4 regions of the Azospira sp. APE16 genome follow, and region 1 is predicted to be linked to each of the others. Evidence: predicted binding sites of a transcription regulator. Region 1 holds the regulator's gene; each other region holds the start of a gene.

Region 1 (7,188 bases):
GAATGACCACCTTGCGCACGGCCACGCCGAGGATCTCCTGGGTCTGGGCATCCAGGGGCAGGCGCGGCGCATCCACCCCGGCTACCGGCTTCTGCAGGTGCACGATCAGCTTGAGCTTCATTTTCCGCCGGGAGGCGGTCTCGCCGAAGATGGTGCGGATGTTGAGCAGGCCCAGGCCCCGCACTTCGAGGAAGTCCCGCAGCATGCCCGGGCAGCGGCCCTCGATGGTGGCGGGGGCGATGCGGGCCAGTTCCACCACGTCGTCGGCGACCAGGCCGTGGCCCCGAGAAATCAGCTCCAGGGCCAGTTCGGACTTGCCGACGCCGGAATCGCCAGTAATGAGGACGCCCATGCCCAGCACGTCCATGAAGACGCCGTGCACCGACACCGTGTCCGCCAGGCGGCGGGACAGGTAGATGCGCAGCAGGTCGATCACGGCCGAGCAGGGTTTGGCGGTGGTGAACAGGGGGGTACCAGTGCTCTCGCAGCCCTCCAGCACCGCCGGCAGCACTTCCAGGCCCTCGGCGACGATGACGGCGGGGGGCTGGGCGGCGAAGATTTCGTTCATCTGCGCCTTGAGGCGCTCCGGATTGACCCGGCTCAGCCACTGGTACTCGGCGGCACCGATGACCTGCAGGCGTTCCGGGTGGATCAGGTTGAGGTGGCCGACCACGTCGGCGCCGTAGTTGCCCCGCTCCCGGATCTCGATGGAGCGTTCGGCACCCTGGGCCGCGACCCAGGTCAGGGACAGCTTGTCCTGGTGGTCCTCAAACAGCTGGCTGATGGAGATTTGCCGCATGGTTCCCCCAGTCGGTGAACAGGCGGTGGGCGTCGTCGGTGTTGTCGCAGGCGCCCAGGGCCTCGCGGAAGGCCCGGTCGGAGAAACGCTGGGCCAGCTCGGAAAGAATCTGCAGATGCTGCTCGGTAGCCTGTTCCGGCACCAGCAGCACGAACATCAGGCCGACGGGCTTGCCGTCGGGGGAATCGAAAGGCACCGGGACGGACAGGCGCATGAAGGCGCCGGCGGCATCCTTGAGCCCCTTGATGCGGCCGTGGGGAATGGCAACCCCCTGGCCGAGGCCGGTGGAACCCAGTTTTTCCCGGGCGAAGAGGCTGTCGAAAACCGTGGCCCGGGCGATGCCCAGGTTGTTCTCGAACAGCAGTCCGGCCTGCTCGAATGCCCGCTTCTTGCTGCTGGCTTCGAGGTCCAGCAGGATGTGGGCGGGAGGGAGGAGTTTGGCGATCAGATCCATGGGGCGGGAACCTTCCCCGAACAGCGGGATGGCGGCGGCAGGGCCGGTTGGAGACTGGGATTCAGGCAGGATACCAGGCGAAAAGTGGCGGGATCATAACGGAAAACGACCCCGCCGCCTATGCCTTTCGTCCCAGTCCCGGAGAGGGAATCAGATCACTCTTCGATGTGATTCTTGATGGTGTCGCGGTGGTGATCCTGGGCCTTCTGCTTGTACTTCTGCACCTGGCGGTCCAGCTTGTCGATCAGGGTGTCCACGGCGGCATACAGGTCGGCATCCTCGGCATCCACGTGGATGTCCTTGCCGGGCACGCGCACGGTGACTTCAGCCTTCTGCTTCAGCTTTTCCACGGTGAGGATGACGTTGACGTCGATGACGCTGTCGAAGTGACGCGTAACCCGCTCCAGCTTGGCAGTGACGTAGTCGCGGATCGCCGGGGTGACTTCCAGGTGATGTCCGGTGATGTGCAGGTTCATGGCTCGCTCCTTTTTTAGATGGACTTGCGTAGGTTGGCCGGCGAAATGTTGAGCGCTTCTCTGTATTTTGCAATGGTTCGACGCGCCACAACAATGCCTTGTTGGCCAAGAATTTCGGATATTTGACTGTCCGAAAGGGGTTTTTTGGGGTCTTCGGCCGCCACCAGCTGCTTGATCAGGGCCCGGATGGCGGTGGCCGAACAGGCGCCCCCCGTATCCGTGGCCACGTGGCTGCCGAAGAAATACTTGAGTTCGAAAATGCCCCGGGGGGTGGCCATGTATTTCTGGGTGGTCACCCGGGAGACGGTGGATTCGTGCAGGCCCAGGGTTTCGGCGATTTCCCGCAGTACCAGGGGACGCATGGCCACCTCGCCGTGTTCGAAGAACTGGCGCTGGCGGTCCAGGATGGCCTGGGACACGCGCAGGATGGTGTCGAAACGCTGCTGCACGTTCTTGATCAGCCAGCGGGCCTCCTGCAGCTGGCCGGAGAGGCTGGAGCCGCGCTGCTTGGAGAGGATCTCGGCGTAGAGCCGGTTGATGCGCAGGCGCGGGTAGGCGTCCGGATTGATGCTGGCGGTCCACTGGTTGCGCACCTTCTTCACCACCACGTCCGGGGTGATGTAGCGGGCATCCAGGGGCGCGTACTGGGCGCCGGGCCGGGGGTTGAGGCTCTTTACCAGGTTGGTGACGGCGCGCAGGCGCTCGTCGTCGCAGCCCAGCAGCTTCTTCAGCTTGGTGAAGTCCCGGCCGGCCAGCAGTTCCAGGTGATGGCGCACCAGCTTCAGGGCCTGGTCCCGCACCTCGTCGGCCGGCAGGGCTTCCAGCTGCAGGGCCAGGCATTCGCCCGGAGTGCGGGCGCCGACACCGGTCGGGTCCAGGTGCTGCAGGTGGCGCAGGGCGATCTGCAGGTCGTCCAGGTCGATTTCCAGCTCTTCCGGCAGGGCTTCCTGCAGCTCCTCCAGGGGCTGGGTCAGGTAGCCGTCCTCGTCCAGCGCCTCGATCAGGAAGCTGACCAGCTGCCGGTCCCGCTCGGAGAGCTGCATCAGGCCCAGCTGCCAGTTGAGGTGGTCGCGCAGGGAGGTGTTGGCGGCCTGCACTTCCTGGAAGTCGGAATCCTCGTCCTCGTCGCGGGAGGCGGAAGGGTAGCTGCCTTCGGCAAACCAGTCCTCGCCTTCGCCCAGGCTGTCCCGGGGCTCTTCCCGCACTTCCTCGGGACCGTGGCTGTCGGCCCCCTCGCTGGACTCGCCGCCATCCCCCGGGCTCTCAGCAGCGGCCTCGGCCGTGCTGCCGGCGTATTCGCCTTCGCTCCCGCTGTAGGAGGGCTCGTAGTTCTCGTCCTCGCGCTCCAGCAGGGGGTTTTCCAGCAGATACTTCTCCAACTCCTGCTCCAGCTCGAGCGTCGACAGTTGCAGCAGCCGGATGGACTGCTGCAGCTGTGGCGTCAGGGCCAGGTGCTGCGAGAGTTTGAGTTGGAGGGTTGGTTTCATGGACCCGGGGCCGAAGGGGCCGGCGGCAATGAGCGGGTTGAGGGAAAGACTCGGAGACTGGGCTCGTCAGAGACGGAAGCTCTCGCCCAGATATACTTTTCGGACGTCTTCATTATAAACGATCTCATCCGGGCGGCCAGACGCCAGCACCCGGCCCTCATTGATGATGTAGGCCCGGTCGCAGATGCCCAGGGTCTCACGCACGTTGTGGTCGGTGATGAGCACGCCGATGCTGCGGTCCTTGAGGAAACGGATGATCTTCTGGATTTCCAGCACGGCGATGGGGTCCACGCCGGCGAAGGGCTCATCCAGCAGGATGAAACGGGGAGAGGTAGCCAGGGCCCGGGCGATTTCCACCCGGCGGCGCTCGCCACCGGACAGGGCGGCGGCATTGGAAGCGCGGATGTGGCCGATGTGCAGCTCTTCCAGCAGTTCCTCCAGGCGCAGGTCGATCTCGTGCTTGGGCAGCTTCTGCAGTTCCAGCACGGCACGGATGTTCTCCTCCACGTTGAGCTTGCGGAAGACGGAGGCCTCCTGGGGCAGGTAGGAAATGCCCAGATGGGCCCGCTTGTGGATGGGAAAGTGGGTCACTTCCTGATTCTGCAGCTGGATGGAGCCGCCGTCGGAGGGCACCAGCCCGACGATCATGTAGAAACAGGTGGTCTTGCCGGCACCGTTGGGGCCCAGCAGGCCCACCACCTCACCGCTGCCCACCTCGAAGGACACGTCATGCACCACGGTGCGGGACTTGTAGCGCTTTTTCAGGTTGTTGGCGGAAAGCTTGGCGATGAGGTCGGGGTTCTGCTCGGACATGGGCTATCGGATTCTATGAATGCGGGGGCGTAAAGGCATTGTGCCAGAGGTGTCGCCCGGGGGTTCTACCAGTCGCTGCCGGACTCGTCGTCCCAGCCGCCCTGCAGCACCTGGCGGACGGTGGCGGCGGCAAAGCCGCGGCTGAGGAGAAAGCGGGTCTGTTTGGCCCGCTCGGCCAGATCGGCGGGCAGGGCGGCGAATTTCTTCTGCCACACCTGGCGCGCCCGTTCCAGCTCGCTGCCGCCCTGGGCCAGGGCCGCGGCGACGGTTTCCTCGGCCACGCCCTTCTGCCGCAGTTCCTGAGCCAGCCGGGCATCGCCGTAGCGGCGGGCGCGGATGGCGACCCTTTCACTGGCATAGCGGGCATCGGAAAGCTGGCGGCGGGCCGCCAGGTCGTCCAGCAGGGTCTGCAGCTCAGCCTCGGATTCTGCGTGGGGCGCCAGCTTGCGGGCCAGTTCGGCCCGGCTGTACTCCCGCCGCGCCAGCAGCCCCAGGGCCCGCTGGCGCAGGCTCGGGGTCATTCCCCGGCAGCGGCCGCCGGGGCGGGGTTGGCCACGCCCAGGGCTTCCCGGATCTTGCCTTCGATTTCCTGGGCAATGGCCGGGTTGGCCTTGAGGAATTCCCGGGAGTTGTCCTTGCCCTGGCCGATTTTCTCGCCCTTGTAGGAGTACCAGGCGCCGGACTTCTCGATCAGCTTGTTGGCCACCCCCAGTTCGATGATCTCGCCCTCGCGGGAGATGCCTTCGCCGTAGAGGATGTCGAACAGGGCTTCGCGGAAGGGCGGGGAGACCTTGTTCTTCACCACCTTGACGCGGGTTTCGTTGCCGATCACCTCGTCACCCTTCTTGATGCCGCCGATACGGCGGATATCCAGGCGCACGGAGGCGTAGAACTTGAGCGCGTTGCCGCCGGTGGTGGTTTCCGGGGAACCGAACATCACCCCGATCTTCATGCGGATCTGGTTGATGAAGATGACCAGGGTGTTGGTCTTCTTGATGTTGGCGGTGAGCTTGCGCAGGGCCTGGCTCATCAGGCGGGCGTGCAGGCCCATCATGGAATCGCCCATCTCGCCTTCGATTTCGGCCTTGGGGGTGAGGGCGGCGACAGAGTCCACCACGATCACGTCCACACCGCCGGAACGCACCAGCATGTCGGCGATTTCCAGGGCCTGTTCGCCGTTGTCCGGCTGGGAGATGAGCAGCTCGCCGATGTTCACGCCCAGCTTCTGGGCGTACTGGGGATCGAGGGCGTGTTCCGCGTCGATGAAGGCGGCGGTGCCGCCCAGCTTCTGCATCTCGGCGACGACCTGCAGGGTCAGGGTGGTCTTGCCGGAAGATTCCGGACCGTATATTTCCACCACCCGGCCCCGGGGCAGGCCGCCCACGCCGAGGGCCACGTCCAGGCCCAGGGAGCCGGTGGACACCACGTCCACGCCCTTGTCCACTTCGGTCTCGCCCATCTTCATGATGGCGCCCTTGCCGAACTGCTTTTCGATCTGCGCCAGTGCGGCGGTTAGTGCTTTGGCCTTGTTGTCGTCCATGACTGAATTCCCCAAAATCAAGCGGCTGATTATGGCACAAACCCTCCGGCCTACGCCAAGTTACCCGGACTACGTGTTATCCCCAGCATCAAAGGCCTTGGAACACCGCGGCAAAGCAGGGAAAATGGCGCAAATTATGCTAAAGCGATTATTGGCGCCCCCGGCCGCCGCTCCTCTCCCCGCTGCCCGCCTGCCCCTACTCCCGGGGCTGCTGCTGGTGTTTGCCGCCTATCTGGCGGTGGCCCAGCTGACCATGGCCATCGGCACTGCCGGCCACGGCCTCTTCGTACCCTTCTGGCCCCCCGCCGGCATTGCCCTGGCCGCCCTCGTCCTAGGCGGCGGCCGGCTGTGGCCGGCAGTGCTGCTGGCCACCCTGGGCAGCGCCCTCATCAGCGGCTTTGCTCCCCTCACCGGCCTGCTCATGGGCGCCGGCAACGCCCTTGGCGCCTGGGCCGGCTACCGTCTGCTGCGGGGTCCCCTGCAGTTCGATCCACGCTTGGGCCGCCCCCAGGACGTGCTGCACCTGTGTTTCAGCGCCCCCGTGCTGGGCGGCGCCATCAGCGCCAGCCTGGGCGTCGGTGCCCTGAGCCTGGGCGGCAGCCTGGAGCCGGCCCAGCTGCTGCCCGCCTGGCGCGGCTGGTGGGTGGGCGACCTGGCCGGCACCCAGCTGCTGGCCCCCCTGCTACTGGCCTGGCTGCAGCCCCGGGAAGGCCTGGACCAGGGCCGCTGGCGCCATCTGGCGGTGGCGGCGGTGGTCGCCGCCGCCCTCAGCAGCCTGTGGTTCTTCTCCGAACGGCCCCCCGAATCCTTCGCCTACGCCGGCCTGCTGCTCCTGCTGACCCTGATCTGGATCGCCTTCAGCTGCGAGTTGCGCCTGGTGACCCTGGCCCTGGCCACCACGGCCCTGACGACCGCCGTCTTCGCCGCCCTGGGCACCGGCCCCTTCGCCAATATCGAGCCCCAGCTGGTGCAGGTGAAGCTGCAGGTGCTGATCGCCTCCCTCACCGCCGTGACCCTGGCCCTGGCCGCCGCCAACCGGCAGCGCCGCAGCGCCGAGGAGGACCGCAACCGGGCGGAGGAGCGCCTGGAACAGGTGCTGGACTCCCTCGACGACGTCATCTGGACCCTGGAGGCGGAGGAACGGCGTTTCTCCTTCGTCAGCGGCGCCACCCAGCGCCTCAGCGGTCATTCCGCCGCCGAGCTGTATGCGAACGCCATGCGCTGGGCCGACGACCTGCATCCGGCGGACCGGGAAGCCACCCTGGCCGCCTTCGAACGGCAGTTCGCGGGGGAAGCCGCCGACCAGGAATTCCGCATCATCCGCGACGGCGAGGTGCGCTGGCTGCGGGTCCGCAGCCATCCGGTGGTGGTGGCGGAGCGGGTGGTGCGCATCCACGGCATCACCCAGGACGTCACCTCCCTGCACCGGGCCATGGACCGCCTTGCCGCCAGCGAGGAGCGCCTGCGCCGCGCCCTGGGTGCCTCGGAGGTGGGGGTGTGGGACTGGGCGGTGGACAGCGGCAACCTGCAGTTCGTCCTGGCCGTGGCCGATGGCAACGGCTACCGTCTGGCCGAGCGCAGCGTCGGCCTGGCCGAATGGGAGGCCAGCCTGCACCCGG
Region 2 (7,188 bases), 120 kb from region 1:
GCCCGGCTGGAGGAGCGCCTGGACCGGCTCTCCGGCGGCCAGCTGCAGTTCCTGCACCTGTGGGCCTGCCTGCAGGCGCCGGCGGACGTGATCCTGCTCGACGAACCCACCAATAATCTGGACCCCCAGGGCGTGGCCGCCCTGGGGGCCGCCATCGCCGCCCGGGCGGCGGCCGGCGCCGGCATCGTCCTGGTCAGCCACGACGACGATTTCGTCGCCGCCGCCTGCCAGCGGGTGGTGCGCCTGCCGGGAGGGCCGCGGCCATGAACCTGGAACTGCTGTCCGACCCCCTCTTTCTCTGGCCCTGCCTCACCGGCCTGGTCTTCGCCCTGCTGCTGCCCCTCTGCGGCGCCTACCTGCGCCTGCGCGGCGAATGGCTGGCGGCGCTCTCCTACGCCCAGATGGCCGCTGCCGGCAGCCTTTCGGCGGCAGCCCTGGCCCTGCCCCTGGCCCTGGGCGGGCCGGCTGCGGCCTTCCTGGCGGCGGCGGTGAAAAACGCCTTCGAGGAGGCGGCCGAAGCCACCCGGGGCGCCGCCTACGCCATGCTGCTGCTGGCCGGCTGGGGCACCGCCGTGCTGCTGGCGGCCAACCTGCCCCTGGCCGAGCGCCTGGGCCATGCCCTCTTCGACGGCCAGCTCTATTTCACCGACCGCAGCCATTTCCTCGCCGCCCTGGGCGCCTTCGCCGTGGCCGTGCCCCTGCTGCGCTGGCTCTCCCGGCCCCTGCTGCTGTCCCATTTCTACCCGGATTTCTACCGGGCCCGGGGCCGCTCCAGCCGCCGCCTGCACCTGGCCTTCGACCTGGTGGTGGCCGGCGTCCTGGCCCTGGCCACCACCAGCGTTGGCGTCATGGCCGCCTTCGCCCTGGTCTTCATCCCCCCCCTGGCTGCCGCCCCCTGGGCCCGCAGCTGGCGGGCCGCCCTGTGGCTGGGCGCCCTCCTGGGCGGTCTGGCCCACCTGCTGGCCTTCGCCCTGGCCCTGGTCCTGGATCAGCCCTTCGGCCCGGTGCTGGCCCTGCTGCTGGTTCTCCTGGGGGCCGCCAGCGCCCTGCTGGCGCGCGGTTTTCCCCGGATTGCGGCATGACGGCGTAGTGTGATAAAAGTCATAAGCTAGTCGTTATATACTGCTGCGGCGTTTTGCTGCCCACTGAAAGCAGGCCATGATTTTCTCGCTGTTCAAGAAGAGTCGCGAAGACAACAAGGTTCCCGAAGCCCGCATGGTCAAGGTGCCGGCGCCGACCCCGGCCGCCGCGCCCCAGCCCGCCGGGGCTCCTGCCGCGCCCGCCGCCGCGCCCCTCGAAACTCCCTCCAAGGCCGCCCCGGCCGTGGATTCCATGTCCCTGGACTTCACCGGCTTCTCCCTCGGCGACCTGGAGTCCGGCGGCATCGAGCTGGATAACGAAAGCGATCCCCTGGAAGCCGTGGTGGAACAGGCCGCCGTGCTCTACGCCAACGGCCAGGAAGGCGTCGCCAAGGCCACCCTGGAAGACGCGGTGGGCCGCTACCGTTCCGGCCCCACGGCCATCCGCCTGTGGATGATGCTGTTCGATTTCTACCAGCTGCACGGCGACAAGGCCGCCTTCGAAAACCTGGAACTGGATTTCGCCCGCATTTTCGAGCGCTCCCCGCCGGCCTGGTGCGATACCAAGAAGGCCGAGGCGGTGGTGGCCGGTGGCACGCCCACCACTCTCTTCAAGGGCGCCATGGAAGGCAGCAACCACGCCGCCTTCGGCATCCTGGCCGACGCCCTGGAGAAAAACCAGAAGCAGCGCCTGGACCTGTCCAAGGTGCAGCAGCTGGACGATGCCGGGGCCGAGCGCTTCCTCAAACTGTTGCAGCAGTCGGCCAAGCGCAAGCAGGTGCTGGAACTGGCCGGCATCGAGGCCCTGGAAGGCCTGCTGGCCGCCGCCGCTGTCACCGGCAAGGCCGAGAATCCCCAGTGCTGGCTGCTGCAGCTGGAACTGCTGCAACGGGCCGGCCGCCAGGAACAGTTCGAGGAGCGGGCGGTGGATTACGCCGTCACCTTCGAAGTGTCGCCTCCCTCCTGGGACCCGGCCCGGGTCCAGGCCACCCCGGTGGCCGCCGCCCAGTGTCCGGACTGTACGGACGGTAGCGAGGGCGACGAGGCCTACCGTCTCAGCGGCGAACTGAAAAACGCCCGCTTCAACGACCTCAAGGATTTCGCCGAAAGCCGGGACCCGGTGGTCCTGGATTTCACCGCCGTGGTGCGCATCGACTTCGTCAGCGCCGGCGCCCTGGTGAATATGCTGACCCCCTGCAAATCCGCCGGCAAGGCGGTCATCATCCGCAACACCAACCGCCTGGTGTTCGAGCTGCTGGCGGTGGTGGGGGTCAATGCGGTGGCCCGCATCGAGCCGGCCCGCAAGTGAATTGGCAGCCTGCCGCCCCGCCGTGGCACGGGCGGCAGCGCATTTCCCCTTCTTTCCCGAACTGAAGAAACCGCATGGAACAGTATCACGGCACCACCATCCTCTCGGTGCGCCGCGGCGCCTCCGTCGCCATGGGCGGCGACGGCCAGGTGACCCTGGGCAACATCGTCGTCAAGGCCACGGCGCGCAAGGTGCGCCGCCTCTACAACGACCGCATCCTGGCCGGCTTTGCCGGCGGCACCGCCGACGCCTTCACCCTCTTCGAGCGCTTCGAGGCCAAGCTGGAAAAGCACCAGGGCAACCTGGTCCGCTCCGCCGTGGAACTGGCCAAGGACTGGCGCAGCGACCGGGCCCTGCGCCGGCTGGAGGCCATGCTCTCCGTCGCCGACCGGGAGTCCTCCCTCATCATCACCGGCAACGGCGACGTGCTGGAACCGGAGTACGGCATCGTCGCCATCGGTTCCGGCGGCGCCTACGCCCAGTCTGCCGCCCGGGCCCTGATCGAGAACACCGAGCTGGCTCCCGGCGAGGTGGTGCGCAAGTCCCTGGAGATCGCCGGCGACCTGTGCATCTACACCAACCGCAATTTCACCATCGAGACCCTGGAGTAAGGACGCCATGACCCAGATGACTCCCCAGGAAATCGTGCACGAGCTGGACAAGCACATCGTCGGTCAGGCCCAGGCCAAGAAGGCCGTGGCCATCGCCCTGCGCAACCGCTGGCGCCGCTCTCAGGTGGAGGAGGGCCTGCGCCACGAGATCACGCCGAAGAATATCCTCATGATCGGCCCCACCGGCGTCGGCAAGACCGAGATCGCCCGCCGCCTGGCGCGCCTGGCCAACGCCCCCTTCATCAAGATTGAGGCCACCAAGTTCACCGAGGTGGGCTATGTGGGCCGGGACGTGGACACCATCATCCGCGACCTCATGGAGACCGCCATCAAGGGCCAGCGCGAGCAGGCCATGAAGCGGGTGCGGGCCCGGGCCGAAGACGCAGCCGAAGACCGGGTGCTGGACGCCCTGCTGCCCCCCGCCCGGGGTGCCGGCTTCTTCAACGAGAACCAGGGTAGCAGCGAGGATTCCACCACCCGCCAGAAATTCCGCAAGAAGCTGCGGGAGGGCGAGCTGGACGACAAGGAAATCGACATCGAGGTGGCGGCCCCCGGCATGCAGGCGGAAATTTTCGCGCCGCCGGGCATGGAGGAGCTGACCAGCCAGATCCAGGGCATGTTCCAGAGCATGGGCACGGCCCGCAAGAAGTCGCGCAAGCTGAAGATTCCCGAAGCCATGAAGCTGCTGGTGGAGGAAGAGGCGGCCAAGCTGGTCAATGACGAGGAAGTGAAGCTGGAAGCCCTGAAGAACGTGGAGCAGAACGGCATCGTCTTCCTCGACGAGATCGACAAGATCGCCTCCCGCTCCGACGCCCACGGCGCCGACGTCTCCCGCCAGGGCGTGCAGCGGGACCTCTTGCCCCTGGTGGAAGGCACCACCGTGTCCACCAAGTACGGCATGGTCAAGACCGACCACATCCTCTTCATCGCCAGCGGTGCCTTCCACCTGGCCAAGCCGTCGGACCTGATCCCCGAGCTGCAGGGCCGCCTGCCCATCCGGGTGGAACTGGATTCCCTCTCCGTCTCCGATTTCGAGCAGATCCTGACCCAGACCGACGCCTGCCTGACGCGCCAGTACCAGGCCCTGCTCGGCACCGAGGGCCTCAAGCTGGAATTCACCGCCGACGGCATCAAGCGCCTGGCGGAGATCGCCTACTCGGTCAATGAAAAGACCGAGAACATCGGTGCCCGCCGCCTGTACACGGTCATGGAAAAGCTGCTGGAGGAAGTCTCCTTCACCGCCGGCAAGTCCGGCGCCGAGACCCTCACCGTGGACGGCGCCTACGTGGATGCCCGCCTGGGCGAACTGTCCCGGGACGAGGACCTCTCCCGCTACGTGCTGTAAGAAGCGGGGCGGCGGCAGGCCGCCCCGGCGCCCCCCACCTAGGGGCAACCCTGATGGCCGCCCCGCCCGGGCCGCCGTTACACTCTCCCGGAACCCCGCCCTGGAGCCGGCATGCTGCTGCGCATCGTCGCCATCGTCTTTCCCCTCTTCGCCATCGTCTTCTTCGGCTGGCTCTACGGCCGCAAGAAGCAGCCGGACATGGCCTTTGCCAACCAGCTCAACATGGAAGTGTTCGTGCCGGCCCTGGTCTTCGCCGCCATGGCCGACAAATCCTTCGACCTGGCCGCCAACTGGGGCCTGGCCGTAGGCGCCGTGGTGGGCGTGGTCGGCTCCGGCCTCGCCGGCTGGGGCCTGGCCCGTCTGCTGGGCAGCGCCCCCAAGACCTTCGTGCCGCCCATGATGTTCAACAACTGCGGCAACCTGGGCCTGCCCCTGGCGGTACTGGCCTTCGGCGACGGGGCCCTGGCCCCCATGGTGGTGCTGTTCATGGTCTCCAACCTGCTGCACTTCTCCTTCGGCGCCTGGCTGCTCGACCACCACACCCGCCTGACCAACCTGTGGCGCATTCCCGTGGTGCTGGCCAGTCTGGTTGGCCTGGCGGTGAGCCTGCTGCACATTCCCATCTGGCCGCCCCTGAAGCTGGCCATCAAGATGCTGGGCGACGTCTCCATTCCCCTGCTGCTCTTTTCCCTCGGCGTGCGTCTGGCCGGCTCCAGCCTGTCGGCGGTGCGGGTCGGTCTGTGGGGCGCCCTGGCCCGGCCCCTGGTGGGTCTGCTGCTGGCCTACGCCACCGCCCTGGCCTTGGGTCTGGAAGGGCAGCAGAAAGCCCTGCTGGTGATCTTCGGCGCCCTGCCGCCGGCCGTGCTCAACTACGTCTTCGCCGAACGCTATCGCCAGGAACCGGACCAGGTGGCCTCCATCGTCCTGCTCGGCAACCTGGCCGCCCTCCTGTTCCTGCCCCTGGCCCTGGCCCTGGTGTTGCCCTAGTCCGTCGAGTCCGGGAGCGGCCTACCGGGCCGGCAGGTTTTCGGGCCAGGGCAGGGGCCTCTTCCCCTGTCCGAAAACCTACAAATGTCGCATTCCTCTCCCCCCGCTGCGGGCCCTGTCTGAAATCAGCAACCGCATGATTTAAATAGCTTGTTTTAAAAAATCCGGCCCTGGCACCCTTATTGCTGATACCCCGGCAAGAGGCCATGCCATGACAACCATCACCATCAACGACACCACCCTGCGCGACGGCGAACAGACCGCCGGGGTGGCGTTCACCGCCGCGGAGAAACTGGCCATTGCCCAGGCCCTGGCGGCGGCCGGGGTGCCGGAGATGGAGGTGGGCATTCCCGCCATGGGCGAGCAGGAGCAGGAAGTGATCCGGGCCATCGCCGGCCTCGGGCTGTCCACCCGGCTGATGGTGTGGGGCCGCATGTGCGCCGCCGACCTGGAAGTGACGCGGCGCTGCAATGCCCACATCGTCAATCTCTCCATTCCCGTTTCCGACCAGCAGATCCGCCACAAGCTGAACAAGGACCACCGCTGGGTGCTCGATTCCATCCGCCGCTTCGTGCCCGAGGCCCGGGCGGCGGGGCTGGAGGTGTGCGTCGGCGGCGAGGATTCCTCCCGGGCCGACCTGGACTTCCTGCACCGGGTCATGGAGGCGGCCCAGGCTGCCGGCGCCCGCCGTTTCCGCTTTGCCGACACCCTGGGGGTGCTGGACCCCTTCATCACCCACCAGCGCATCGCCGCCCTGCGGGCCCGCAGCGACCTGGAAATCGAAATCCACGCCCATGACGACCTGGGGCTGGCCACCGCCAACACCCTGGCCGCGGTGACCGCCGGCGCCACCCACATCAACACCACGGTGAACGGTCTTGGCGAGCGGGCCGGCAATGCGCCCCTGGAAGAGTCGGTGATCGCCCTCCGGCATCTCTACGACATCGACAGCGGCGTCGATCCCCTCCAGCTGCCGGCCATCTCCGATCTGGTGGCCAAGGCTTCCGGCCGGCCGGTGGCGGTGAACAAGAGCATCGTCGGCGCCAACGTGTTCACCCACGAGGCCGGCATCCACGTGGATGGCCTGGCCAAGAACCCGGCCAACTACCAGGCCTTCGATCCGGCGGAAGTGGGCAAGGGCCACCGCATCGTGCTGGGCAAGCATTCCGGCTCCACCGCCGTGATCCACGCCTACAAGGACTTAGGCATAGACATCGACGAGGGCATGGCCCGCCGCATCCTCTCCCGGGTGCGCAGCTACGCCATGGCCTTCAAGCGCCCGCCGGGCTTTCGTGAACTGATGAGTTACTACCTGGAAGGGATGCAGGGGAGCGGCCGTCCGGCCCCCCGGCTGCATGTCGTCTGAACAAGGAGAAGCCTATGGAAACCCTGATGGACGAACTGCAGCAGCTCTCCACCGCCGAGGAATTCCTCGACTACTTCGGCCTGGAGTACGACCCGGCCGTGGTCAGCGTCTCGCGCCTGCACATCCTCAAGCGCTTCAACCAGTACCTGGCCCGGGAAGGCGGACTGGCGGGCCTCAACGAGGGCCTGAGCCGCATCAAGTGCCGGGAGCTGCTGGCCCGGGCCTATACCGATTTCGTTCATTCCTCCGGGATCGAGCAGAAGGTTTTCAAAGTGTTTCAACAGGGCGTGCAGCGGGTATCCGTGGATAGCCTGCGCCGCTCCCTAGGAGAGGCAAGCCATGCATAGCGTCGTCTGTATCAAGCAGGTGCCGGACTCGGCCCAGATCCGGGTGCATCCGGTGACCAACACCATCATGCGCCAGGGGGTGCCGGCCATCATCAACCCCTACGACCTGTTCGCCCTGGAAGAGGCCCTGCGCCTCAAGGACAG
Region 3 (7,188 bases), 1.1 Mb from region 1:
GCCGCCCCGCTGCATGGAAATGACCCGGGCACCGGCGCCGCCGGCCACCCGGGCCAGGCCGCCGGGCATCACCCGGTAGCCCTGGGGCGTGGCCACGGCATAGACCCGCAGCCCCGCCGGCCGGGCCAGCAGGCGCCGCTCGTGGCTACGGCTCCAGGTGGGGGCCTGGGACAGCTGCACCAGTTCCTGGGCCACGTAGGCCTGGGGCTCGGCCTGCAGGCGGGCCAGCAGCTGCTCCCGCTGGGCACCCTTCAGGTCGGCACCAAAAATGGGGTCGAAGCGGCGGCCGGGGAAGGCCGCCTTGATCACCAGCTGGTCCAGGTGTTCGCTGGTGTACTTGAGGGCCGGCGCCTCGCCGCACCACCAGGTGGCCACCGAGGGCATCTGCAGGGGTTCCCCCAGGAGGCGCTCGCAGATGGCCGGGAGGAAGCCCGGCAACGCCCCCGACTCCACCACGCCGCTACCCAGGGCATTGGCCACCAGCACCCGGCCGGCCCGCACCGCCTGCAGCAGGCCGGGCACGCCGAGGGCGGAATCGCCGCGCAGCTCCAGGGGGTCGCAGAAGTCGTCGTCCTGGCGGCGCAGGATGGCGTGCACCCGCTTCAGGCCGGTGAGGGTCTTGAGGAAGACGGTCTCGCCCCGCACCGTCAGGTCCGGCCCTTCCACCAGGGGGAAGCCCAGGTAGCGGGCCAGGTAAGCGTGCTCGAAGTAGGTTTCGTTGTAGGGCCCGGGCGTGAGCAGCACGATCAGGGGTGGCTCGCCGCCCTCGCCGCTGTCCGGGGCGTAGTGGGCCAGGCTCTCCTGGACGCTGCGGAAGAAGCCGGCCAGGTGCTCCACTTTCAGGTCGCGGAAGAGGTCGGGGAAGACCCGGGAGACGATCAGCCGGTTTTCCAGGGAATAGCCGGCGCCGGAGGGGGCCTGGGTGCGGTCGGCGATGGCCCACCAGCGGCCGTCCGGCGAGCGGGCCAGGTCCACGGCGTAGAAATGGAGGAAGGTGTCGCCGGGCTGGCGCACCTGGCGGCAGGGCCAGAGGAAGCCGCCGTGGCCGTACACCAGGGCCGGCGGCAGCAGGCCCGAGGCCAGCAGGTCCTGGGGGCCGTAGAGGTCGGCCAGGACGGCGTTGAGCAGGGTGGCGCGCTGGGCCACGGCGGCGGCGAGCTGGCGCCACTCGTCGGCGGGGATGATCAGCGGCAGGGGGTCCAGTTCCCAGGGCCGGTCGGTGCCCTTGGGGTCGGCATAGACGTTGTAGGTGACGCCGTTTTCCTGGATGCGCCGCTGCACGAAGGCCAGGCGGGCCCGCATCTGCTCCGGCGAGGCGGCGTCCAGGTGGGAAAAGAAGGCTTGCCAGTGGGGACGCACCGCGCCGCCGGCGGCGAGCATTTCGTCGTAGCGGCCGGCGGAATCGGGATAGATGGAGAGAAGGGTGCGCGCCATGGCGTTCCGCAAAAAAGCGCGGCGGGGAAAAGGGGCGCCGCGCTGGTGGTTTTTTCCAGGGAGGGACTAGGGCCGGCCCTGGCGGCGCAAGTCTAGCGTAAACGGGAATTCCGGGTTCTGCGGCGCCGCCGCCTGGCCCCGGCCCGCCAGGGGACCCGGAGTGTGGCCCATGGGGAAGAAGCGGGCCAGGCGCCGGCTCTCGGCCTCGAAGGCATTGACCGGAAAAGCCTCGAAATTGCGCCCGCCCGGATGGGCCACGTGGTACTGGCAGCCGCCCAGGGAGCGGTCCATCCAGGTATCCACCAGGTCGAAGGTCAGGGGCGCATGAACGCCGATGGTGGGATGCAGGCAGGCGGCCGGCTGCCAGGCCCGGTAGCGCACCCCGGCGACGAACTCGCCGACGGTGCCGGTGGGCTGCAGGGGCACGGCATGGCCGTTGCAGGTGAGGCGGTAGCGGTCCGGCGGCAGGCCCGTGACCTTGACCTGGAGCCGCTCCACGGAGGAATCCACATAGCGCACGGTGCCGCCGGCGGCGCCCTCCTCGCCCATGACGTGCCAGGGCTCCAGGGCGTGGCGCAGCTCCACGGCGACGCCGCGTACGGCGAAGTCGCCGATGCGGGGGAAGCGGAATTCCAGGTGGGGCGCGAACCAGGCCGGGTCGAAGGCGTAGCCCGCCGTCTGCATTTCCGTCACCACGTCGGCGAAATCCTGGGCGATGAAGTGGGGCAGCATGAAGCGGTCGTGCAGCTCCGTGCCCCAGCGGGCCAGCCGCTCCGGGGCGTAGGGACGGGCCCAGAAGCGGGCCACCAGGGCCCGCAGCAGCAGTTGCTGGGTCAGGCTCATGCGGGCGTGGGGCGGCATCTCGAAGGCCCGCAGTTCCAGGAGGCCCAGGCGCCCCGTGGGGCCGTCGGGGGAGAACAGCTTGTCGATGCAGAACTCGGCCCGGTGGGTGTTGCCGGTGACATCGATGAGCAGGTTGCGCAGCAGCCGGTCGGTGAGCCAGGGGGCGCCTCCCTCCCCCGGCGGCGGGAACTGGCGGAAGGCGGTCTCCAGCTCGTAGAGGCTGTCGTTGCGGGCCTCGTCCACCCGCGGTGCCTGGGAGGTGGGGCCGACGAAGAGGCCGGAGAAGAGGTAGGACAGGCTGGGGTGGTTGTGCCAGTAGGAGATGAGGCTGCGCAGCAGGTCGGGCCGGCGCAGGAAGGGGGAATCGGCCGGCGTGGCGCCGCCGAGGACGAAGTGGTTGCCGCCGCCGGTGCCGGTGTGGCGGCCGTCGAGCATGAACTTCTCGGTGGACAGGCGGGTTTCCCGGGCCGCCTCGTAGAGGTGGCTGGTGCGCTCCACCAGTTCGTCCCAGGATTTGGCCGGGTGGATGTTCACCTCGATCACCCCCGGGTCCGGCGTCACCCGGAACACTTCCAGGCGCGGGTCCCGGGGCGGCTCGTAGCCTTCGAACATGACCGGCAGGCCCTGGGCCTCGGCGGTGGCTTCCACCGCCGCCAGCACTTCCAGGTAGTCCTCTAGGCAGCCCACGGGGGGCATGAAAATGTAGAGCACGCCGTTACGGGGCTCGGCGCACATGGCGGTGCGGGTGATCCAGGCGGCGGATTGGTGATGCCCCGGGACCCGCTCCCCACTTGCTTCTCCAGGCAGGCCACCCGGAGATGCGCTTGCTGCCTGCCTGCCAGGCATGGCCTCCGTGGGGATGCCCGGCATCTGCCGCCGCAGTTCGGCGTGGCGGGCCAGGGGCGCCCGGGGCGCCGCCGGGTCCGGCGGATTGAGGTAGGGGTAGTCGGACTGGCTGACCCAGGGCTGGGAATCCAGGGGCAGGCGGTAGCCCACCGGGGAGTCGCCGGGGATCAGGTAGCAGCGCTCGCTGCGCAGGAACCAGGAGCCGCTCTGCCAGCGGCCGGCGGCCGTCTTGCCCAGGGGCAGCACCTGGCCCACGGCCTGCTCCAGGCCCCGGGTGAACACCTTGGCCAGGCGCGCCCGCTCCAGGGGATCGTCGAGGCGGGTGTCGAAGGGATCCACGTTGGCCGGCAGGCGCCGCTCCCGCCACAGGTAGTAGAAGGCGTCCTCGTAGGCGGGGAACACGTGCTTTTCCTCCAACCCCAGGCGCCGCGCCACTTCGCCGAGGAAGGCGCCGGCCCGGGCGGCATCGACGCCGTAGTCCCGGGACTCGTCGGCGTACAGCTCGGGCCGCTGCCACAGGGGCTCGCCGTCCTGGCGCCAGTAGCAGTTGAGGGACCAGCGGGGCAGCTGTTCCCCCGGATACCACTTGCCCTGGCCGAAATGCATGAAGCCCCGGGGGGCGTACTTCTGCCGCAGGCGGTGGAACAGGTCGGCCGCCAGCAGGCGCTTTTTCGGCCCCAGGGCCTCGGTGTTCCACTCGGCCCCGTCCGGGTCGTCCATGGAGACGAAGGTGGGTTCGCCGCCCATGGTCAGGCGCACGTCCCGGGCCGCCAGGTCGCTGTCCACCGTCTGCCCCAGGGCTTCGATGCGGGACCACTGTTCCTCGCTGTAGGGCTTGGTCACCCGGGGCGCTTCCCAGATGCGGGTAACGCCCATGGTGTGGCCGAACTCGCATTCGCACGGCTCCAGGGCGCCGCTGATGGGCGCCGCCGAGGAAGGCTCGGGGGAGGCGGCCAGGGGAATATGGCCCTCGCCGGCGAAGAGGCCGGAGGTGGGGTCCAGGCCGATCCAGCCGGCGCCGGGCAGGTACACCTCGCACCAGGCGTGCAGGTCGGTGAAATCGGCTGCGGGACCGGAGGGACCGTCCAGGGATTTGACGTCGGCGGTGAGCTGGATCAGGTAGCCGGAAACGAAGCGGGCCGCCAGGCCCAGGTGGCGCAGCAGCTGGCAGAGCAGCCAGGCCGAGTCGCGGCAGGAGCCGGAGCCCTTGGCCAGGGTCTCTTCCGGCGTCTGCACCCCGGGCTCGAGGCGGATCAGGTAGGAAATGTCCCGGGCCAGGCGGGCGTTGAGGGCCACCAGGAAATCCACGCTGCGGCACTTCTCCCGGGAGATGGAAGCCAGATACGCCTGGAATTTCGGCGTCGCCGGCAGGGTGTACAGATAGGGCGCCAGCTCGTGCCGCTGCCAGGCCTCGTAGGCGAAGGGCACCTCCTCCGCATAGGGTTCGAGGAAGAAGTCGAAGGGATTGATGACCGACATCTGGGCCACCAGATCCACCTCCACCCGGAACTCCCGGGTCTTCTCCGGGAACACCAGGCGGGCCAGCCAGTTGGCCTGGGGATCCTGCTGCCAGTTGATGAAGTGTTCCCCCGGCATCACCTTGAGGGAATAGGAGAGGATGGGGGTGCGGCTGTGGGGCGCCGGACGCAGCCGGATCACCTGGGGCCCCAGGGCGATGGGCCGGTCGTAGCGGTAATGGGTGACGTGGTTCAGCGCGACGTGGATGGACACGGGGCGGCTCCGGGCGATGGGCGATAGCCGGATTTAGCAAGAGACGGGCCATGCCCCAGGACGGGTCACCCCCTGGAGAGGCGCATGGATACTGGGCCCCGGGCCGGCCGCCAGCCATCATCCGCACCATCCCGGAGCACGCCCGCCCCGGGCGCACCAGGAACGGGAGCCCCAGCCCCCTGTTACAGCCCAGTTGCAGCATTTTCCCTGCGTGATAACCTCCCACCCTTCCGCATTTCAACCCAACACCCAGATGACCTCTCCCGCCTTCAGCACGCCCCGCGAATTCCTCGCCGAACTGAGCGAAAAATTCCAGGTTTTCCGCGACCACCTGCCCCTGGCCATCGGCATCAACCAGCAACTGGCCGCCCTGTATCCGGAAATCGACCCCAAGCTGCTGAAGGTGAGCCTGTTCCGCCACACCAACTCGGTCCGCTACCTGAAGAACATGGAGAAGGCCACCCAGCGCCACGACCTGCAGGGCAACGCCGCCGGCGAGGTGGCCGAGGAACACCGCCAGCACGCCGCCGAAGTGCTGAAGGAACGCTTCAAGAAACAGGCCGAACAACGCCGCGCCGAAGCCGCCGCCAAGAAGGCCGAAGAAGATGCCAAGAAGGCGGAAGCCCAGCGCGCCGCCAAGCTCACCGCCCTGGCCGAAAAATTCGGCCGCAAATAAACAGGAAAACCGCCATGGCCACCAAAGCCCCCGTCAAAGCCGCCACCGCCGCCAAGCCCGCCAGCAAGCCCGTCGCCAAAGCCGCCGTAAAACCGGCAGCGAAGCCCGCAGCCAAACCCGTGGCCAAAGTTGCCGCCAAGCCCGTGGCCAAGCCGGCAGCGAAGCCGGTCGTCGCCAAGCCGGCCGCCAGCACCAAGCCCGCCACCAAGCCCGTTGCTGCCGCCAAGCCGGCGACCAAGAGCGCCGCGCCCCAGCGCCTGCTGGGTGCCGCCGACCTGATGGGCGCCCTGGACCTGGCCGACGAGTTCTACGCCATCGCCTACAACATCGAGACCTCCCTGCTCAACGGCGGCGCCGTGCCGGGCCAGGACTACACCCGCCTGGACCTCTACCAGCTGGCCCAGCCCTTCGTCCTGGAACTGTTCAAGGGCAACGAGAAGTTCTCCTACGTCTATCCGGCGGTGGAAGTGAACAAGCCCTGAGCCGTTTCCCGGCCCAAGCAAAAGGCGCCCGCGGGCGCCTTTTTTGTTGCCTGCCGAGCCGCTCCCGGCCTTAATCCCAGGCCGGGTCGGGCAGTTCGGCGAAGACCTGGCGCAGGCGTTCGCCCCATTGGGTGCGAATCTGGTTGAAGTAGGGATCGTCGGCGCCGATCTTGATCTGGTGGGTGACCTTGAAGTCCCCCCTCTCGTAGACCAGCAGGTCCAGAGGCAGGCCCACGGAGAGGTTGGAGCGGATGGTGGAATCCATGGAGATGAGGGCGCATTTGGAGGCCTCCTCCAGGCTGGTGGCCTTTTTCACCACCCGGTCGATGATGGGCTTGCCGTACTTGGATTCGCCGATCTGGAAATAGGGCGTATCGTGGGTCGCCTCGATGAAGTTGCCGGCGGCGTAGATCTGGAACAGGCGCGGCTCCTCGCCGTGGATGTGGCCGCCGAGGATGAAGGCGGCGGCGAAATCGACGCCGAATTCCTTGAGGGCCGCAGCATCCCGCTGGTGCACTTCGCGCAGGGCGTCGCCCACCAGGCGCGCCGCCTCGAACAGGTTGGGGGCGTTGTAGAGATTGGGCTTGTCAGTGGCCGCCAGGTGCTCGTTCAGCACATTGACCACGGACTGGCTGATGGAGAGATTGCCCGAGGTCATCAGCACCAGCATGCGCTCCCCCGGGCGCTCCCACACGGTCATCTTGCGGAAGGTGTTGATGTGGTCCACCCCGGCGTTGGTGCGGGAATCGGAAAGGAAGACCAGGCCGGCATCGAGCCGCATTGCCACGCAGTAAGTCATGTTGTCGTCGCTGTTTTTATGATGGTGAAAAAAGGCCGGCGGCAGCTGCCGCCGGCGCCTCCCCGACTGGTGCGCCTCAGGCCGGCACCAGGAAGTCCTGGGAGATGCGGTTGCCCAGGTCGTAGATGTCGTCCATGAACTCGGTCAGGTACTCGTGCAGGCCATCCTCCAGCACGTCGTCGATGCGGCCGTAGTGCAGGCGCGAATGCAGCAGGCCGGCCCGGCGCAGGGTCTCGCTGGACTGGCGGTTGCCCACCAGGCCCAGCAGGTGATTCACCTTGTCCAGGCAGTGGTGCAGGGAACGGGGCATGTCCATGCGCAGGATCAGCAGCTCCGCCACCCGGGCCGGGGTGATGACGTCCCGGTACACCTTGCGG
Region 4 (7,188 bases), 150 kb from region 1:
TGGTTGATTCAGTGACAAGCGACAGCCGCCGCACCGTGCGCGCAGCAGGTGCCGCAGCTGGCGGCGGGTTCGGCGGTCGGCCGGAAATCGTCGGGGACGGCTTCGTGCAGGTTTTCAATGAAGACATTGCCCACCTCGAAAATCAGGTTCCGGGTACCCCGGTAGCCCACGCTCACCTTGTGGGCCGCGCCGAGGCGGTCGAAGGTGGGCAGGCCGGAGCGCCAGAAGGGGATGCCCAGCCGCGCCGCCGCCTGGCGGCCGTGGGCATGGGTGATGAGCAGGTCGGCGCCGACGGCGCCCTGCTCGAAGTCTTCCAGGTCGCCGATCAGCACTTCGTCCGCCGGCACCCGGTTGAGGAGCGGGGATTCGGTGCTGGTGACGGCCACCTGGATTTCCGCCCCCATTTCCGTGAGGAAGGTGGTGAGGGCGTACAGCAGGTCCGGCTCGGCGGCCACCGCCACCTTCTTTTTGCCGAAGTGGAAGTGGCCGTCCAGCATGGCGTCCAGCAGCTGGCTGCGCTGGCGCTTGAAGCGGGGCGGCACCTCGGTGTTGGCGATGCGGGAGAGCAGGGCCAGGAAATCGTCGCAGGGCTTCAGACCGGTGAGCCGGTCGAAGACGGCGTAGGGCACGCCGGCGATGTCCTTCAGCTTTGCCGCCGCCGCCCGGCCCTGTTCGCCGATCACCAGGGTGTAGGCCGACTCGCCCATGCTGCGCAGTTCGTCGAGCCGGGTGCCGCCCAGGGTGGTGGGCAGGAAGGTCTCGGGAATGTGGCCGTCCATGGAGCCGGAGAGGTCGGGCAGCACCACCGGGGTGAGGCCGAAGGCTTCGACCATCTCCTTCACCTCCTCGATGTCGCCGGGGGTGAGGTGGCAGCCGGGCAGGATATTCACCTGCCAGGGGCGGCGCACATTCGACGGTTTGGCGATGGTCTCCACCATGCGCAGCACCGCCTTGCCCCAGCCGTCCTGGAAGGCGCCGGCGAAGTCCGGAGTGGAGACGAACACCACCTCCATGTCCGCCAGTTCCGGGTGCTTCTGCCGGATCAGCTGGAGGAAGCCGTCCACATCGTCGCCCTTGGCCTCGGTGATGCCGGTGGAGATGAGGCCCACCAGGGCCGGGGCGGCCCGCTTGTGGATATTCACCAGGGCCTGCTCCACATTCTCCAGGCCGCCGAGGATGGTGGTGACCTCGTTCATGGCCGTGGTCTGCAGGGGAATGGTCTCGCGGAAGTGTTTGACGAAGAGCACCAGGCCGAAGGCGGTGCAGCCCTGGGAGCCGTGCAGCAGAGGCAGGGCCTGGTCCATGCCGAGGAAGGCCAGGGCGGCGCCGATGGGCTGGCTCATTTTCAGCGGATTGACGGCGCAGGCCTTCCTGCTGTGCTTGACCTCAGCCATGGCACACCTCGCCTGCGCATTCTTCCTGACTACAGGACTGCCATTCTTCGAGGTCCTGTTCCCAGTCGGGCCGCTCCCAGGGGGCCGGCTGGCGTACCTGCTGCCACACCGGGTTGTAGAGGGCCTTGTCGATCTCATCCACCAAATTGACGATGCCGTCGTAGCCGGCCAGGGCGTGGTGCCGTTCCTGGTTGATCTCCACCCAGGGGGTCTTGGCCTTCAGCGCCACGAACTGGGAGCGGCCGCCGGAGAGCATCACGTCGGCCTGGGAGTCCCTGAGCATCCGGTACATCTCCCGGGGCGGCAGCTCGTCGAACATGTGGGCATCGGTGCCCATGATTTCCTTCACCTTCTCCCGGTCGTTGGCGGTGGTCTTGCGCATCGAGGTGCCGACGATTTCCATGCCCACTTCCTGCAGGGCCGAGACCACGGACCAGGACTTCACGCCGCCGGTGAACAGCAGCACCCGTTTCCCCTTGAGCCGGGCCTTGTAGGGCTCCAGCCGGGCCCAGGCCTTGGCTTCCTCCCGGGCGATGAGGGCCTCGGCCCGTTCCGGCAAATCCGCCGGGCCGCCCTGGCGCACCAGCAGGGCGCTGATCTTCCTCAGGGCGTCGGACATGTCGGAGACGCCGTAGAAGCTGCCCTCGAAGAAGGGGATGCCGTAGCGCTCCTCCATCTTGCGGGCCACGTTGATGAGGGCCTGGGAGCACAGCATGATGGCCGCCCTCGCCTTGTGGGCCGTGGCGATGTCGTTGTAGCGGCCGTCGCCGGAGATGGTGGCGAGGATGCGGATGCCCAGTTCGTCGAAGAGGGACTTCACCTGCCACAACTCCCCCACCACGTTGTATTCGCCGATCAGGTTGATGTCGCAGGGGGTGGTGTACTCGGGCTCCCGGGTGCCGATGACGTAGTCCAGCAGGGCCTCGCCGCCCAGCTTGTTGCCCAGGTTCTTGCTGCCGACGAAGCCGGGGGCATTCACCGGGATCACCGGCTTGCCGAACTTGGCGGCGGCGGCCTTGCACACCGCCTCGATGTCGTCGCCGATCATGGCCGGCAGGCAGGTCTGGTAGACGAAGACGGCGGGCGGGTCGTACTTGTCGATGATTTCCTTGATGGCCCGATAGAGCTTCTTCTCGCCGCCGTACACCACGTCCATCTCGTTCATGTCGGTGGTGAAGCCGGTGCGGTAGATATGGGAGCCGGAGGAGAGGGTATGGCGCGAATCCCAGGAATTGCCTTCGCAGGCGATGGGGCCGTGCACCAGATGGGCCACGTCCACGATGGGCTGCAGGGCGATCTTGGCCCCGTCGAAGGCACAGCCGCCGGCAGCGGCGCCCGGCGTGAGCTGCTTCTTGCAGCCCGCCTTGCGTTCCTTCTCGCCCTTGGCCTGGTTGGTGGCGCAACCCGGCTCTTCCAGGACACTGGCCACCTTCTGTTGCAATGCGCTCATGTCGGCTCTCCTACAATTTTTCTTTTGTGAGCCTTAAGTAGCAGGTTTGGTGCCAGTGCCCGGCACTGCCCCAAAGTGCTTGTTTTTGCTGCCTCGTCAGGGCCGTGGCGGCGTCGTGGGGCGTCTTCCTGTCGGTTTCGCGACAGCCCCGGGGCGCTTCTTGTTGCACTTGGCACCAGCCCGGCCGGACCGGGGGCCAGCCTTTATACCGGCCCCCGCTCGCGGTATATTTGCCCGCCTATGACTGACATTCGCCCTGCCATCGTCCTGCTTTCCGGCGGCCTGGACTCCGCCACCTGCCTGGCCATCGCCAAGAGCGAAGGCTTTGCCCCCTACTGCCTGTCCTTCGACTACGGCCAGCGTCACAAGGCCGAGCTGCAGGCCGCCGCCCGGGTGGCGGCTGCCCTCGGCGCCAAGGAGCACCGCGTGGTGCGCCTGGATATCGGCCAGTTCGGCGGCTCCGCCCTCACCGACAGTTCCATTGCCGTGCCCGTCGAGGGCGTCCAGGCCGGCGGCATCCCCGTCACCTATGTGCCGGCCCGCAACACCGTCATGCTCTCCTTCGCCCTGGCCTGGGCCGAGGTGCTGGGGGCCAAGGACATATTCGTCGGCGTGAACGCCGTGGATTATTCCGGCTACCCGGACTGCCGCCCCGAATTCATCGCCGCCTTCGAACGCATGGCCAATCTGGCCACCAAGGCCGGGGTGGAAGGGGCCGAGCTGCATGTGCATGCGCCCCTGATCGACCTCACCAAGGCCCAGATCGTCCAGCGCGGCACCGCCCTCGGTGTCGATTACGGCATCACCGTCTCCTGCTACCAGGCCGACGACGAGGGCCGGGCCTGCGGCGTCTGCGATTCCTGCCGCCTGCGGGCCGAAGGCTTCCGCGCCGCCGGCCTGGCCGATCCCACGCCCTACCGTAGCGCCTGATGGATAGCCTGCCCGATCTGCCGCCCCTGCTGTGGCTGGCCGCCGGCCTCGGCGGCCTCTTTGGCGCCGTCGCCCAGCGCACCTGCTTCTGCACCATGGGCGCGGTGTCCGACATCGTGAACATGGGGGACTGGAACCGCATGGGCATGTGGCTGCTGGCCATGGGCACGGCGGTGCTGGGTACTGCCGGCCTGCAGCTGGCGGGCCTCATCGACGTGGCCAATTCCATCTACACCGCCCCCCGCCTGCTGTGGGCGTCCCACCTGATGGGCGGCCTGCTGTTCGGTATCGGCATGGTGCTGGCCTCGGGCTGCGGCGCCAAGACCCTGGTGCGCCTGGGGGGCGGCAATCTCAAATCCCTGGTGGTGTTCCTGGTCATGGGCCTCACCGCCCTGGCCACCCTTAAGGGACTGCCGGCCCTGCTGCGGGTCGGCCTGCTGGATGTCCTGGCCGTGGATCTGTCCGCCCCGGGCCAGGACCTGCCCCGGCTGCTGCAGCCTCTCCTGGGCCTGCCGCCGGCCACGGCGTCGGCCCTGGTGGCCGGCAGTGTCGGCGGCCTGCTGCTGGCGGCGCCTCTGCTGCGCGCCGACTTCCGCCAGGCCGAGTACATCCTCGGCGGTCTGGCCATCGGCGCCGCCGTGGTGGGCGGCTGGTTCCTCAGCGGCCATCTGGCCTTCGTCGCCGAACATCCCGACACCCTGCAGCCGGCCTTTCTCGGCACCAACAGCGGCCGCATGGAGTCCCTCACCTTCGTCGCCCCGCCGGCCTACGCCCTGGAACTATTCGCCACCTGGAGCGACGCCAGCCGCAAGCTGACCCTGGGCATCGCCACGGTGCTCGGCGTCGTCGCCGGTTCCGCCCTGGTGGCCCTGTCCCGCCACAGCTTCCGCTGGGAAGGCTTCCGCGATGCGGAAGACACGGCCAGCCACCTCATCGGCGCCGTCCTCATGGGCTTCGGCGGCGTCACCGCCCTCGGCTGCACCGTGGGTCAGGGCCTCTCCGGCATCTCCACCCTGGCCCTGGGCAGCCTCATCACCACCCTGTCCATCATTGCCGGCGCCTGGCTGGCCCTGCGCCTGCAGTACCGGCGCATGCTCAACGAATAGCCCGCCCACCCGCATCAATCCCGGGTTTGACAGGCCCGGGGGTGCCACCTATAATTCGCGCTCCGTTTTTGCGGGTCGGTAGCTCAGTCGGTAGAGCAGCGGACTTTTAATCCGTTGGTCGCGAGTTCGAATCTCGCCCGACCCACCAGCCTCTGGAAAAAAGAGGTGTACAAACGGAAGTAGGGCGGCTATAATGCGCCCCTCATTCGGGTTGTTAGCTCAGTTGGTAGAGCAGCGGACTCTTAATCCGTAGGTCGAGTGTTCGAGCCACTCACAACCCACCAGATTCAGGTAAAACGGCCTCCGCTAGGGGGCCGTTTTATTTTGCAGGGCTGCCGTTTTCTCGCTGGCGGCCCGAATGTGTGGCCCATGTAGCTCAGTGGCAGAGCACTCCCTTGGTAAGGGAGAGGTCGGCAGTTCAATCCTGCCCATGGGCACCATCCTTTCCGGTGGCGCCAAGGCGTCCGCAGCGCGCCCCGTCCGGGGCTATTTTTTTGTCTTGAGCCGGTGCAGGTTTTCTCTCCAGGGGAAGTCATGAAGATGATTGCGCGGAGTTGCTCTGTCCTGTTGTGCCTGTTCGCCTTCCTGGCGGCGCCGGCCTTTGCCAATGAAGGCGGCGGCGGGGTGGCGGCGGAGCCCCTGCGTTTCGTCGTCAATCTCGCCGGCAGCGGCCGCATCCTGCAGGTGGACATGGTGTTCGAAGTGGCCCACGCCGAGGTGGATGGGACTCTCAAGGCCATCCGTCCCAAGGTGCAGCACAAGCTCATCATCCTGCTCTCCTCCGAGCAGCCGGAACAGCTGCTGACCCTGGAGGGCAAGAAGGTCCTGGCGGAAAGCATCCGCGACGTCCTCAACAAACTCCTCGACGAGACGCCCAAGAGCGGCGTCAAGGAAGTGTTGTTCACCAACTTCATCATCCAGTAGGCGAGTCCGCCTTCCTGGTCGCCAGGGCCGCTACAGGCGGTGCCGGGCGGCAAGAAAAAAGCCCCGGGGCCTTGCGGCCGGCGGGGCTTTTCTTTTTGGCCGGGGCTAGCCCGGCCGTTGCGACTCAGCGCTGCTTCTTTGCATCCACCACGGCCAGGGCCGTCATGTTCACCAGGCGGCGCACGGTGGCGGTGGCGGTCAGCACGTGCACCGGCTTGGCCACACCCATGAGGATGGGGCCGATGGTGACGCCTTCGCCGCCGGTCATCTTCAGCAGGTTGTAGGAGATGTTGGCGGCGTCCAGGTTGGGCATCACCAGCACGTTGGCCTCGCCCTTGAGGGGGGATTCCGGATCGGACTGCAGGCGGATTTCCTCGGACAGGGCGGAGTCGCCGTGCATTTCGCCGTCGATCTCCAGGTCCGGGGCCTTGGCCCGGGCGATGTCGGCGGCTTCGGACATCTTGCGGGCGGAGGCGGACTGGGAGGAGCCGAAGTTGGAGTGGGAGAGCAGGGCCACCTTGGGGGTGATGCCGAAGCTGCGCACGGTCTCGGCGGCCATCACGGCGATGTCGGCCAGCTGCTGGGCGTCCGGGTTCTCATTGACGTGGGTGTCGCAGAGGAACAGGGCCCGGTTGGGCAGCAGCAGGTGGTTCATGGCGGCCAGGGTGTTGTGGCCGGCGGCCTTGCCGATCACCTCTTCCACCTGGCGCAGGTGGTGGGCGAAGCGACCGCTCATGCCGCAGATCAGGGCGTCGGCGTAGCCGAGCTTGACCAGCATGGCGCCGATGATGGTGTTGTCGGAGCGCAGGCGCATCTTGGCGATGTCGATGGTGACGCCGCGACGCTTCATCAGCTGGTGGTAGGCGCTCCAGCATTCCTTGTAGCGCTCGTCGTAGTTGGGGTTCACCACTTCGAAGTGCTCGCCGGCCTTGAGCTTGGAGCCGATCTTCTGCAGCCGGGCTTCGATCACTTCCGGGCGGCCCACCAGGATGGGCTTGGCCAGGCGCTCTTCCAGGATCACCTGGATGGCGCGCAGGACGCGCTCGTCCTCGCCTTCGGCGTAGATGACGCGGCTGGCTTCGCCCTGCTTGGCGGCGGAGAAGACGGCGCGCATGCCGACGCCGGTGTGGGTGTTGAATTCCTTCAGCTTGTCCCGGTAGGCGTCCATGTCCACGATGGGACGGGTGGCGACGCCGGATTCCATGGCGGCCCGGGCCACGGCCGGGGCGATGATGGAGATGAGGCGGGGATCGAAGGGCTTGGGAATCAGGTACTCGGGGCCGAAGGTCAGCTGCTGGCCCTGGTAGGCCATGGCCACTTCGTCGCTGACTTCTTCCTGGGCCAGGGCGGCGATGGCCTTGACGCAGGCCAGCTTCATTTCCTC

What was found. Region 1 encodes sigma-54, which starts transcription at its own class of promoters, with help from an activator protein. Its sites were predicted from a motif close to TGGCACGCTTNCTGCTNA; they were not measured.
Region 2: nifV (homocitrate synthase) is a predicted target of sigma-54. The motif match lies at 5,503-5,520, and genes of this name have one in related genera.
Region 3: ACLSSQ_RS06105 (DUF2126 domain-containing protein) is a predicted target of sigma-54. The motif match lies at 4,888-4,905, and genes of this name have one in related genera.
Region 4: nifE (nitrogenase iron-molybdenum cofactor biosynthesis protein NifE) is a predicted target of sigma-54. The motif match lies at 2,882-2,899, and genes of this name have one in related genera.

What each region holds. Positions count from the first base shown of each region.
Region 1 covers NZ_CP179682.1:175,819-183,006, reverse strand. Annotated here, with positions in the region: gene hprK (HPr(Ser) kinase/phosphatase) at 1-799, opposite strand, end outside; gene ptsN (PTS IIA-like nitrogen regulatory protein PtsN) at 768-1,253, opposite strand; gene hpf (ribosome hibernation-promoting factor, HPF/YfiA family) at 1,409-1,729, opposite strand; gene ACLSSQ_RS00905 (RNA polymerase factor sigma-54) at 1,744-3,216, opposite strand; gene lptB (LPS export ABC transporter ATP-binding protein) at 3,283-4,029, opposite strand; gene recX (recombination regulator RecX) at 4,095-4,550, opposite strand; gene recA (recombinase RecA) at 4,547-5,569, opposite strand; gene ACLSSQ_RS00885 (PAS domain S-box protein) at 5,706-7,188, shown strand, end outside.
Region 2 covers NZ_CP179682.1:294,612-301,799, forward strand. Annotated here, with positions in the region: gene ACLSSQ_RS01495 (ATP-binding cassette domain-containing protein) at 1-267, shown strand, start outside; gene ACLSSQ_RS01500 (metal ABC transporter permease) at 264-1,082, shown strand; gene ACLSSQ_RS01505 (STAS domain-containing protein) at 1,159-2,388, shown strand; gene hslV (ATP-dependent protease subunit HslV) at 2,463-2,999, shown strand; gene hslU (ATP-dependent protease ATPase subunit HslU) at 3,007-4,344, shown strand; gene ACLSSQ_RS01520 (AEC family transporter) at 4,456-5,331, shown strand; gene nifV (homocitrate synthase) at 5,543-6,697, shown strand; gene nifW (nitrogenase stabilizing/protective protein NifW) at 6,712-7,044, shown strand; gene ACLSSQ_RS01535 (electron transfer flavoprotein subunit beta/FixA family protein) at 7,037-7,188, shown strand, end outside.
Region 3 covers NZ_CP179682.1:1,230,328-1,237,515, reverse strand. Annotated here, with positions in the region: gene ACLSSQ_RS06110 (circularly permuted type 2 ATP-grasp protein) at 1-1,434, opposite strand, end outside; gene ACLSSQ_RS06105 (DUF2126 domain-containing protein) at 1,501-4,854, opposite strand; gene ACLSSQ_RS06100 (ProQ/FINO family protein) at 5,108-5,530, shown strand; gene ACLSSQ_RS06095 (hypothetical protein) at 5,545-6,012, shown strand; gene ACLSSQ_RS06090 (proteasome-type protease) at 6,083-6,811, opposite strand; gene ACLSSQ_RS06085 (alpha-E domain-containing protein) at 6,888-7,188, opposite strand, start outside.
Region 4 covers NZ_CP179682.1:325,584-332,771, forward strand. Annotated here, with positions in the region: gene nifN (nitrogenase iron-molybdenum cofactor biosynthesis protein NifN) at 9-1,394, opposite strand; gene nifE (nitrogenase iron-molybdenum cofactor biosynthesis protein NifE) at 1,387-2,844, opposite strand; gene queC (7-cyano-7-deazaguanine synthase QueC) at 3,085-3,774, shown strand; gene ACLSSQ_RS01695 (YeeE/YedE family protein) at 3,774-4,880, shown strand; tRNA gene ACLSSQ_RS01700 (tRNA-Lys) at 4,953-5,028, shown strand; tRNA gene ACLSSQ_RS01705 (tRNA-Lys) at 5,089-5,164, shown strand; tRNA gene ACLSSQ_RS01710 (tRNA-Thr) at 5,246-5,320, shown strand; gene ACLSSQ_RS01715 (flagellar basal body-associated FliL family protein) at 5,415-5,804, shown strand; gene ACLSSQ_RS01720 (NADP-dependent malic enzyme) at 5,929-7,188, opposite strand, start outside.